DNA from 2 places in the Mesorhizobium sp. M0016 genome. Region 2 is predicted to be linked to the other one. Evidence: riboswitches for the same ligand, from Rfam matches in the RefSeq annotation. Region 2 holds a riboswitch; the other holds the start of a gene.
The links. Region 2 has a riboswitch for cobalamin ahead of NKJ88_RS20110 (aromatic ring-hydroxylating oxygenase subunit alpha). Riboswitches for the same ligand answer to the same signal wherever they lie in the genome.
Positions count from the first base shown of each region.

Region 1: linked by a shared signal. The riboswitch ahead of NKJ88_RS22435 (DUF1636 family protein) and the one ahead of NKJ88_RS20110 (aromatic ring-hydroxylating oxygenase subunit alpha) in region 2 are both predicted to bind cobalamin.

Region 1 covers NZ_JAMYVM010000017.1:46,152-51,497, forward strand. The annotation lists gene NKJ88_RS22425 (winged helix-turn-helix domain-containing protein) at 1-754, shown strand, start outside; gene NKJ88_RS22430 (DUF6348 family protein) at 784-1,476, shown strand; cobalamin riboswitch at 1,535-1,739, shown strand; gene NKJ88_RS22435 (DUF1636 family protein) at 1,778-2,203, shown strand; gene cobW (cobalamin biosynthesis protein CobW) at 2,206-3,258, shown strand; gene cobN (cobaltochelatase subunit CobN) at 3,277-5,346, shown strand, end outside.
Region 2 covers NZ_JAMYVM010000014.1:28,086-33,431, reverse strand. The annotation lists gene NKJ88_RS20115 (FAD-binding oxidoreductase) at 1-913, opposite strand, end outside; gene NKJ88_RS20110 (aromatic ring-hydroxylating oxygenase subunit alpha) at 951-2,198, opposite strand; cobalamin riboswitch at 2,316-2,517, opposite strand; gene NKJ88_RS20105 (DUF680 domain-containing protein) at 3,018-3,224, shown strand; gene NKJ88_RS20100 (DUF680 domain-containing protein) at 3,291-3,494, shown strand; gene NKJ88_RS20095 (DUF680 domain-containing protein) at 3,566-3,799, shown strand; gene NKJ88_RS20090 (ABC transporter ATP-binding protein) at 3,872-4,984, opposite strand; gene bglA (beta-galactosidase BglA) at 5,051-5,346, opposite strand, start outside.

The DNA of each region.
Region 1 (5,346 bases), on a different contig from region 2:
CTGGTGGGGCTGGAGCCACGCCAAGCACGCCTTCGAATGGCTGTTCTGGGCCGGACGCATCACCACGGCGCACCGCCGTGGCTTCGAGCGTTTCTACGACCTGCCCGAGCGCGTGCTGCCGCAGGCGATCCTCGATCTGCCGGTGCCGGCGGCCGAGGACGCGCACCGCGAATTGCTGCGCATTTCCGCCCGCGCCCACGGCATCGCGACGTCGGGTGACCTGCGCGATTATTTCCGCTTGTCGCCAGCCGACATGAAGGGCCGGTTGGAGGAACTGGTTGAGATGGGCGAGTTGCTGCCGGTAAACGTCGAAGGCTGGGACAAGCCGGCTTACCTCTATAAGGACGCCCGTCTGCCGCGAAAGATCGAGGCCCGCGCGCTACTGGCGCCCTTCGATCCGGTGGTCTTCGAGCGCGCGCGCACCGAGCGTCTCTTCGATTTCCGCTACCGCATCGAGATCTACACCCCGGCCGACAAGCGGCAATATGGCTATTACGTGCTGCCTTTCTTGCTCGGCGACAAGATCGTCGCCCGCGTCGACCTCAAGGCCGACCGGCCTGCGAGTGTCTTACGCGTCCACGCCGCCTATGCCGAAGCAGGCGCACCGCCTGAGACCACCGCACAGCTTTTCGAGGAACTAAAGGAGATGCAGGGCTGGCTTGGCCTTGAGCGCATCGAAGTGACGCCGGCCGGCAATCTGGGGCCGGCATTGGCTAGCGAGAGAGATGGCCAACCCTTGCAGCGTCTGTCATAGACGCCTCAATAAGCCTCGTAGGTTGTGCAATGGCATCGGACAAAGTGCTCGACATGATCCATGGCGCCCTCATTGCGCATGGAATAGATGCAGTCCGCAGAGATAGGGACGTCATGCTCCAATCGAAGCAGCTTCGGTTTGAGGCTGAGGTGTTCGAGACGAGTTCTGACCGGCTGGTCCTGGAAATCTACATTTTTTCTCCGCTGCTTGATGTTCAGCCGGTCATTGAATCCTTTGCTGGCTTCGGCGACACGCGCGAACAGGAACTGAACCAGGCGTTTGAAAAGTTTCTCCGTGGTGTTTTCCATGTGGCCATTGAGGGACTGGCCGAACACGTCTGCGAGAACATGCAGGCCGAAATAGAGCTTTGGCAGCGAAGCAGCGCCAGTTGGAAGATCTGGCGAAAAGATGCCCGCTGGAAAATCTATAGCGGCCCGGTCATTTCCCAGGCCACAACCGAGCTATGCTCGCTGACACCAGGCTATCCAGCATTCTATGCCAAGCTGGAAAAGCTGTTCACAGCTTCGGTACCCCCCGGAAGCCATTTTGTCCGGACCTTTCTGGCAGGCTTGAAGGGCACGCTGATTAGTGCCGAAGTCCTTCTGGACAACGCGGTTTGGCATGAGGGACAGAATCTGGCTGTCGGTCATGACTGGGACTATAGCGATGGCTATCAAGCTATCCGACAGGTCATCCTGGCACTGCCGGAAGCCGGGACATGACAGCCCCTGCCGACATCGCCATGTCGTAGCCGTGCGTTGACACCGCCGCCCGCAAAAGCCTAAATCCGCTGCAGACGGTCCCCTGCCCGCAACGGCAAGGGCCAAGAGGGAATGCGGTGCGGGATTTCGGTCCCAAATCCGCGGCTGTCCCCGCAACTGTAAGCGACGAGCCAAGGCCGAAAGCCACTGGGTAACACCGGGAAGGCGGCTAACCAAGGCGACGACCCGCGAGCCAGGAGACCTGCCGTCTGAGACAAAGTATCCGATCGCCTGGCGGGTTTCCGGGCAAGGAGCACGGTTTTTGGACCAGAACAGCAGTTTTTCGGCTGGCACAGCGGACATTGCGTCCGGGGACAACGACGCCCTGCCCTGCGTGACCGTCATCGTCTGCGCCTCCTGCCGCGATGAGACCGGTTCCGACGCCCATCCGCGCGCCGGCGAATTGCTGGCTGAGGACACACGCCGCGCCGCTGCCGGCGATATCCGGGTCCGCACCGCCGAATGTCTCGGCAATTGCAAGCGCCGCCTCAGCGCCGCTATCCTGCGCGATGGCTGCTGGAGCTATGTCTTCGGCGATCTGACCGCAACCAGCGGCGCCGACCTCGTTACCGGCGCAAAGCTCTTCGCGACTTCGGCCGACGGCCTCATCCCGTGGCGCGGCCGGCCCGATAGCCTCAAGCGCGGCCTCGTTGCCCGCATCCCACACCTCGACATGCTGAAGGACTGACGATGAACGCTTCAAACCCGGCCGCCAACCTCTCCCGTGTTCCCTGCACTGTCGTTACAGGCTTCCTCGGCGCCGGCAAGACGACGCTGGTCCGCCATCTCCTGGAAAATGCCGGCGGCAAGCGCATCGCCATCATCGTCAACGAGTTCGGCGACATCGGCATCGACGGGGAAATCCTGAAAGGCTGCGGCATCGACACCTGCCCCGAGGAAAACATCGTCGAACTGGCCAATGGCTGCATCTGCTGTACAGTCGCCGACGATTTCGTGCCCGCCCTCGACAAGATCCTCGCGCTGACACCGAGGGTCGACCACATCCTGATCGAGACCTCGGGCCTCGCTCTGCCCAAGCCGCTGGTCCAGGCGTTCCAGTGGCCAAGCGTGAAGAGCCGGGTGACCGTCGATGGCGTCATCGCCGTGGTCGACGGCCCGGCGCTGGCCGAAGGCCGCGTCGCCAACGACATGGACGCGTTGCAGGCACAGCGCGCTCAGGACGAAACGCTCGACCACGACGATCCGGTCGAAGAAGTCTTCGAGGACCAGATCGCCTGCGCCGACCTGATCATCCTGTCGAAAAGCGATTTGATGGATTCAGCCGGTTCGGCCCGCGCCAACGCCATCATCAATGAGCATTCCGCTCGCGCGGTAAAAATCGTGCCGACTGCGCATGGCAAGGTCGACCCGTCGGTGCTGCTTGGCCTCGGTCTCGCCGTCGAAGACGACATCGAGAACCGCAAGTCGCATCACGACGGCGCTTTCGATCATGAGCATGACGATTTCGACACCTTCATCGTCGACATCCCCTCGATCGCCAATCCCGACGACCTGGCCAAGCGTGTCGCCACCGCCGCCGAACAGGAAAACGTGTTGCGTGTAAAAGGCTTCGTCGATGTCGGCGGCAAGCCGATGCGGCTTTTGCTGCAGGCCGTCGGCCCACGCGTCAACCATTACTATGACCGCGCCTGGACGGCCGAGGACGATCGCCGCTCGCGTCTCGTCGTCATTGGCCTGAAGGGGCTGAACCGTCCGGCGATCGAGCGTATACTCGCCGGTTGATCTCAGGCACGAGCCGCGATGCATATACTCGCCACGACCTCCGCCTCGCTCGACGATCTCGCCGAGCCAGTTGATCTCCGGCAGACGCCGGCGGATATCGTGGCGCTGTCCTTCACCGACAGCGACCTCGCTGGCCTCGCGGCGGCCTGGAAGGCCGATGCCGTCCGCCTGCCGTCGATGCGGCTGGCGGCGCTGCGCGACCTGCGCCATCCCATGTCCGTGGACCTCTGGATCGACAGCGTCGCCCGCCACGCCAAGGTGATTTTGGTGCGCATCCTCGGCGGCTACGACTGGTGGCGCTATGGCTGCGACCAGCTTGCCGCGACTGCCCGTGCGAACGGCATCAAGCTGGCGCTGCTGCCGGGCGAGAGCCACGACGAGGATCTCAGGCTGATCGAAGCCTCGACGCTGCCGCGCGAGGAGCTGGACGGCCTGCTGGGCTATTTCCGCGAGGGCGGGCCGGAGAATATGGCAGCGCTGATGCAGCGGCTGGCGGGGTTGGCTGGGCAGGATGCGGCGGCGGCTGAGCCGGTCAGCGTGCCGAAAGCTGGCTACTACGAGCCTGGCCGCGGCGTCGTAGGCAAGTTGAATTTTGCCGATGTCGGCGTTCCTTCACACCCCCCTCTGTCCTGCCGGACATCTCCCCCGCAAGGGGGGAGATCAGCCGTTACCAAAGGCGGCTCCTCTCCTGCTCCTTTGGAGATCTCCACAAGGTCTGCGATTGGCGAAAACATTTATGAGAGCACAATCTGCCCCCTTGCGGGGGAGATGTCCGGCAGGACAGAGGGGGGTGGGCGGGAACTCGGCGCAGACAACATCAACCTTCCCATCATCCCCATCCTATTCTACCGCTCGATGCTGCTGGCCGCCGATGTCGCGCCAATCGATGCCCTCTTTGATGCACTCCGCCAGCGCGGCATGAGACCGATCCCGATCTTCGTCTCCAGCCTCAAAGACCCGACCTCCCTGGCCTTCGTCGGAACCGCGCTGGCCACGCTCAAGCCCACCGCCATCATCACCGCAACCGCCTTCGCTTCCGGCGCCGAACCGGGCGTCGAAACGCTCTTCGACCGCGCCGGCGTGCCTGTCTTCCAGGTCATCGTCGCCACCACCCGCCGCTACGTCTGGGACAACAACCAGCGCGGCCTGGCGCCCGCCGACCTCGCCATGCATGTCGTGCTGCCCGAACTCGACGGCCGTATCCTCGCCGGCGCAATTTCCTTCAAGGGCGAGAGCGAGACCGACCCCGCGCTCGGCCACCGCGCCTTTGCAAACCGGCCGGAACCGGATCGCGTGGCGCAAGTGGCGGACAGGCTAGCGGCGTTCACACGGTTGCAGCAGACGCCCCGCGCGACGCGTAAGTTGGCGATCCTCATTCCGGATTATCCGAGTGCGCCCGGCCGCACTGGCTATGCCGTGGGCCTGGATGTGCCGTCCAGCGTGCTGGCCATGCTGCATGACCTGAAGGAGCAGGGCTATCGCGTTGACGGGATTCCGCAAACGCCGCGTGCGCTGCTGGACGCGTTGGAGCGGAGCGATGGTGGGCTGGGGCTGGATGAGTATCTGGACTTCTCAAAGGATTTGCCGGCTGAGGCACTGGCTGCAGTCGAGGCGGCATGGGGCGCTCCTTCACCCTCCCCCTTGTGGGGAGGGTCGGTTCGCGACATTCGCGAAGCGGATGGCGCGAAACGGGGTGGGGGTAGCGGTGCACCACCCCCACCCGGCCCTGCGGGCCACCCTCCCCACAAGGGGGAGGGTAAGAGCGGCTTCCCCTTCCGCGCCGCCACCTTCGGCAACATCACTGTCGCTCTCGCCCCCGACCGTGGCCGCTCGGCCGACCGGCGCGCCGATTACCACGACCCGACGCTGCCGCCGCGCCACGATCTGCTGGCCTTCGGCCTGTGGCTGCGCAAATCGCTCCGCATCCATGCTCTCATCCATGTCGGCGCCCATGGCACGCTGGAATGGCTGCCCGGCAAGACGGTTGCGCTCTCACAAAACTGCTTCCCCGAGATCGCCACCGGCTCGCTGCCCGTCATCTATCCCTTCATCGTCTCCAATCCCGGCGAGGCGGCGCAAGCCAAGCGG
Region 2 (5,346 bases):
CGGTCTGCAGCACGGTCTGGCCGGCGACGCAGCCGGCATCGACCTCCGAAAGCGAGAAGCGGATCGGCGTCACGGCTTCGACAGGTGCAGCGATGCCGTCCTCGACCGGGGAGGCAAACGGCGCCGGAATTTCCTCCATCACAGGCGCGGCAAAGCTCTCCTGATGGTATTTCGTCATGTCGAAGCCGGCGGCATCCAGCATGCCGCGCACGGCGCGCATGAACGGATCGGGGCCGCAGCAGAAGATTTCGCGCTCGCGGAAATCCGGAGCCAGCAAGGGCAGCCGGATCGCGTCGATGCGCCCCATATGACCGTACCAGCCCTCGCGGCTGGAACGTTCCTCGATCATGAAGCCGAGCGACAGGCCGGGCATATGGCCGCCGAGCAGTTCGAGTTCCTTGCGGAAGATGATCTCTTCGGCACGCCGCGCGCAGTTGACGAAACCGACATCGGTCCATGGCGCGCAGTCGTTCAGCCAGCGCAGCATCGACATCATCGGCGTCACGCCGGAGCCGGCGGAAATGAACAGGTATTTGGCCGCCGGGTGGCTGTGCAACGAGAAGTCGCCGGCCGGTCCGTAGGCCTTGACATGCGAACCGGGCACCAGATGGTCGAACATCCAGCGCGTGCCGATGCTGCCGGCCTGCGCCTTGACCGTCACCGCGATCGAAAACGGCCGCGATGGCGACGACGACAGCGTATAGGTGCGCATCAGTGGCCCGTCCGGTGTCGGCAGTTCCAGCGTCAGGAACTGGCCCGGCTTGTAGCGGAACCAGGTCTGGTTGTCGGAGCGGAAGGTGAAGGTCTTGACGTCGGGCGCCTCGTCGCTGACGCCGATCACTTCCAGCACCTGCAGCCTATCGTTCCACGGCGCCATCTGGTCGAGATGGCGATAGAGCCCAAGATCCGTCATCGCATTCATCCTCTGGTCCCTCTTCGCCTGCTCCAGTTCACGCGACGCTGCGCAGCGCCGGCCGGCCGCCTTCGGCAAGGCGCGGGCCGATGAAGGCCGCGTACCATTCGACGAACTGGATCACGCCGCCCTCATGCAGCTCCGAATAGGGGCCGGGCTCATAGGCCGGCGACAGGATGCCGAAGGCGTTTTCCTCGACGATGCGGCGGTCCTGGTCGTTGGTCTCGGTCCAGACATGGGTGAGCTCCTCAAGGTTGTAGTCGACGCCCTCGACCGCATCCTTGTGCACCAGCCACTTGGTCGTCACCGCGGTTTGCGTGGCGCTGATCGGCAGCACCCGGAAGGTGACCGCATGGTCGATCAGGATGTGGTTCCAAGTCGTCGGATAGTGGTAGTGCATCAAGGTGCCGATGCGGTCGGCGGCAACAGTGTCGGACAGGTTCTTCGTCACCGCGCGCTTTCCCGACATCGTGTAGCTGACGGCATCGCGCAGCAGCGGCGCGCGGGTGGCGCGGTATTGCCCGGCCGGATCGATGCGGAACTTGCTCGGCAGGCCCGCCGCCTCGCATTTCGCCCAGTGCGCCAGCATCTCCGGATCGCTGTCGGCGCCCTGCACGCCGGTCACCGTCGGCGCTTCGGGGAATGTCTTGCACAGCTCTGGATGATTGCCGGCGCAGTGATAGCATTCGCGGTTGTTTTCCCAGACCAGCTTCCAGTTGCCCTTCTCGATGATGGTGCTCTCGAAGGCGACCTTGGCTTCATTCAGCCCGTGCGGCTTGAGGTAGGGCTCTATCATGGCGCGCATCGGCGCAAAGTCGGCAGGTTCTTTTGCCAGGCAGATGAAGATATAGCCGCCGACGCTCTCGCAGGCGACGGGCTTCAGGCCGAACTGGCTCTTGTCGAAACCGTCGGCCATCTGGCGGGCAAACAGCAGCCGGCCGTCAAGCTCGTAGGTCCACTGGTGATAGGGGCAGACAAGCTTTGCCGCCATGCCCTTCTCAGTGTTGCAGACACGGCTGCCGCGATGGCGGCAGGAATTGTGAAAGGCGTTGATGTTGCCCTTCTGGTCGCGGACCAGCACCACCGGATAATCGCCGATCTGCACGGTGATATAGCTGCCGGGCTTCGGCAGTTCGCAATCATGGCCGATGAACAGCCAGTCGCGATACCAGATAAGCTCCATGTCGAGCTTGAAATAGTCCGGGTCGGTGTAGAAGGGCTGTTCCAGCGAAAAGCCTTGCTTGCGGCCGTTCAGGAGCCTCAGCATGTCGTTGCGCGTATCCATAGTTCTGTCCTCGTGGGTTAAGGACTGAACTTGGTGGTGATGGAGGAAGGATCGGACGCAGGCCGGCGCGGCGCCGGACATGCACTATCCACCTCTTGACCGCCCACCGCGATCAGTCGAGTCTATGCATCTCGGGCTGGTTTCCGGGCTCTGGAGTTGTCCTTGCGGACCATCGCGACACCTTCCCAGGCTCTTGCCCAGTGGTCTCCCGTTGCGACTTCAACTCCACCACCGTTGCGGGGGCAGCGCCGGATTCTGACCGGCTTCCCAATTCTCCGCTGCGTCGTCACGAAGCGGCACCTGAGATGCCATCATCTAATCACGGCAGCGATCGCGACGTCGGCATGAAAGCGACATCATATCCATGCGGCGCGACACGCGCGGCATACGCCCCCCGCCGCCGGTCAAAGAGCTGAGACGTTTCTTGCGACGCCATCATCGCCGTTTCGAATCGCTGCGGATCCAGTTCCGATCGGGGGCAAAAAGGGCTCAACGGTATCGAAAAGTTACTATTAGCAATCTCTAATCGAACCGAACGGTTCGTTTCTGTTGACAATGCGTGCAGGACGGTGTGAACGACGGCCCGGAAACCGACACCGGAGCGAACCACTCGGTTCGACATAAGCAACTGAAAACAATGCGATAAATGACCATAGAGGAACTTCCTGGCACAATTTCAAGGTGCAGGACCGTGGTCCACACGGAACAACTTCGTGATTGGAAACCAGCCTATGGCTTTCCCACATCGGGGCTGTCCGAACGACGCGAATTCCTCCCAAGACACGCCGCTAGACGGACAGACAAACTGGAGTACTAAAAATGAAAAAGATCATCCTCACTGCCGCAGCCGTTTTGGCGATCACCGGCAGCGCCTTCGCCGGTAGCGACAATTACGCTTCCAATGGTGCGAACCAGCCAGCCGTCTCGGTCGACAGCTCGTATACGGCTTCCATTCAGAAGCCGGCGCACGCTGACAAGCAGCCTGTCGTTCAGGGCGCCGACCGCGACCTCTACGGCAATCGCTGATCCCGACCAAAGAAGGGCGGCTAACCCGTCGCTCTCGGGATCCCAAAAAATTCAGGAGTATTTGAAATGAAAAAGATCATCCTTGCTGCCGCCGCCGTTTTGGCCATCTCCGGCAGCGCTTTCGCCGGCAGCGACAACTACGGTTCGAACGGCGCCAACCAGCCTGCGATTACGTCGACCGATAGTGGCCATACGGCTTCGGTTGAGAAGTCGGCTCCAGCCGAGCAGGCGCCTGCCCACGGTGCCGACCGTAACCTTTTCGGCCGCTAAAAGCCGGTTTCCAGCACGTGGCGGGCTTATCCGCTGCAGCTGGCGGCATCAGAAAAATTCAGGAGACTAAAATGAAGAAGATTGTTCTTGCCACCGCAGCCGTTCTGGCTGTTTCGAGCGCTGCCTTTGCCGGCAGCGACAATTATGGCTCCAATGGCGCCAACCAGCCGGCCGCTGCCGTCGACACCACCCGCACTTCGTCGACCGGCACCAACTCGGCGGTCTACAAGCTGCTGAACTCGTCGAACGACCAACAGAAGTTCGTTCCTCAGAGCAGCGACAGGGATCGGTTCGGCAACAACTAACAGCCGAAGCTTAAAAAAGAGCGGCGGGCCTGGCCCGCCGCTCTTTTTTCATGCCTGTACGACGCAGCTATCTCAAGCCGCCTTCACTTCCACCGGCTTGAGCGAGAAGGAGTGCCCATCGGCGTCGAAGATGTGCAGGTCCCCGGCATCCGCGGTCAGTCGCAGCTTTGCCCCGCGCTTGACCTCGACATTGCCGGGCAGCTTGGTCACCAACGGCAGGTCAGCGCGGCCGATATCGACATAGACAAGCTGCACCTCGCCGAGTTGCTCGACATAGTCCACCACGCCCTCGAAAAGATATTCCGCGCCGGTGGCGGCCGACAGATCCTCCGGCCGCACGCCGAAGCTGACTGCCGCACCCTTTGCTGACGCCGGCGTTGCGATCGGCACCGTTGCCTTGCGGCCGCCGACATGGCTGACGATTGTCGGGTTGCCCGTCCTGTCGATTGTCGCCGGCAGGATGTTCATGGCCGGCGAGCCGATGAACTGGGCAACGAACAGATTGCCGGGCTTCTTGTAGAGGTCCATCGGCGTGCCGACCTGCTCGATATGGCCATCCTTCAGCACGACGATGCGGTCAGCCAGCGTCATCGCCTCGACCTGATCGTGGGTGACGTAGATCATGGTCGTGGCAGGCATCGATTCCTTCAGCTTGGCGATCTCGATGCGGGTGGCGACGCGCAGCGCCGCGTCGAGGTTCGACAGCGGCTCGTCGAACAGGAACACTTTCGGGTTGCGCACGATGGCCCGGCCGATGGCGACGCGCTGGCGCTGGCCGCCCGACATGGCCTTGGGCAGACGGTCGAGATATTTGGTCAGCTGCAGGATCTCCGCTGCCTGCCGCACCCGCTTGTCGATCTCGGCCTTGCTTTCCTTGCCGATCTTCATCGAGAAGGCCATGTTGTCGTAGACGGTCATGTGCGGATAGAGCGCATAGGACTGGAACACCATGGCAATGCCGCGCTTGGAAGGCGGCACGTCGTTCACCACCTCGCCGGCGATCTTCAGCTCGCCGGAGGTGATCTCCTCAAGCCCGGCGATGGACCGCAGCAAGGTCGACTTGCCGCAACCCGACGGGCCGACGAAGACGATGAACTCGCCCGACTTTATGTCGAGCTCGATGCCGTGAAGAATGTGCAGATTGCCGTATGATTTCTTCACCTGTCTCAGCGTGACATCGGCCATAATTTCCTCCCAGTGATTTCCCTAGAGAACCTGGATTTCCTCAAAAAATCCAGTTTCGTCAAAAACTCAGTCGATGCGCCCGAACCAGGCGCCGTAGCCGCCGAGGCGGATGGAACCTGTGCCGGATTGTCCCGAAAAACCGTGCCCGGCCAATGGCAGCAGCGCCTGACCACCGAGATCGACCTCGGCCGGCTTGCTGGCCAGATTGAAGACGCAGACGATCTGCTCATTGCCCTCACGGCGGGTGAAGGCGACGGTGTCGCCCTCGCTTTCGATGAACTCGATGTCGCCCTTGGCCAGGGCCGGATGCTGGCGGCGGAAACCGAGAAAGCGCCGGTAGTGCTCGAGCAGCGAGGCCGCGT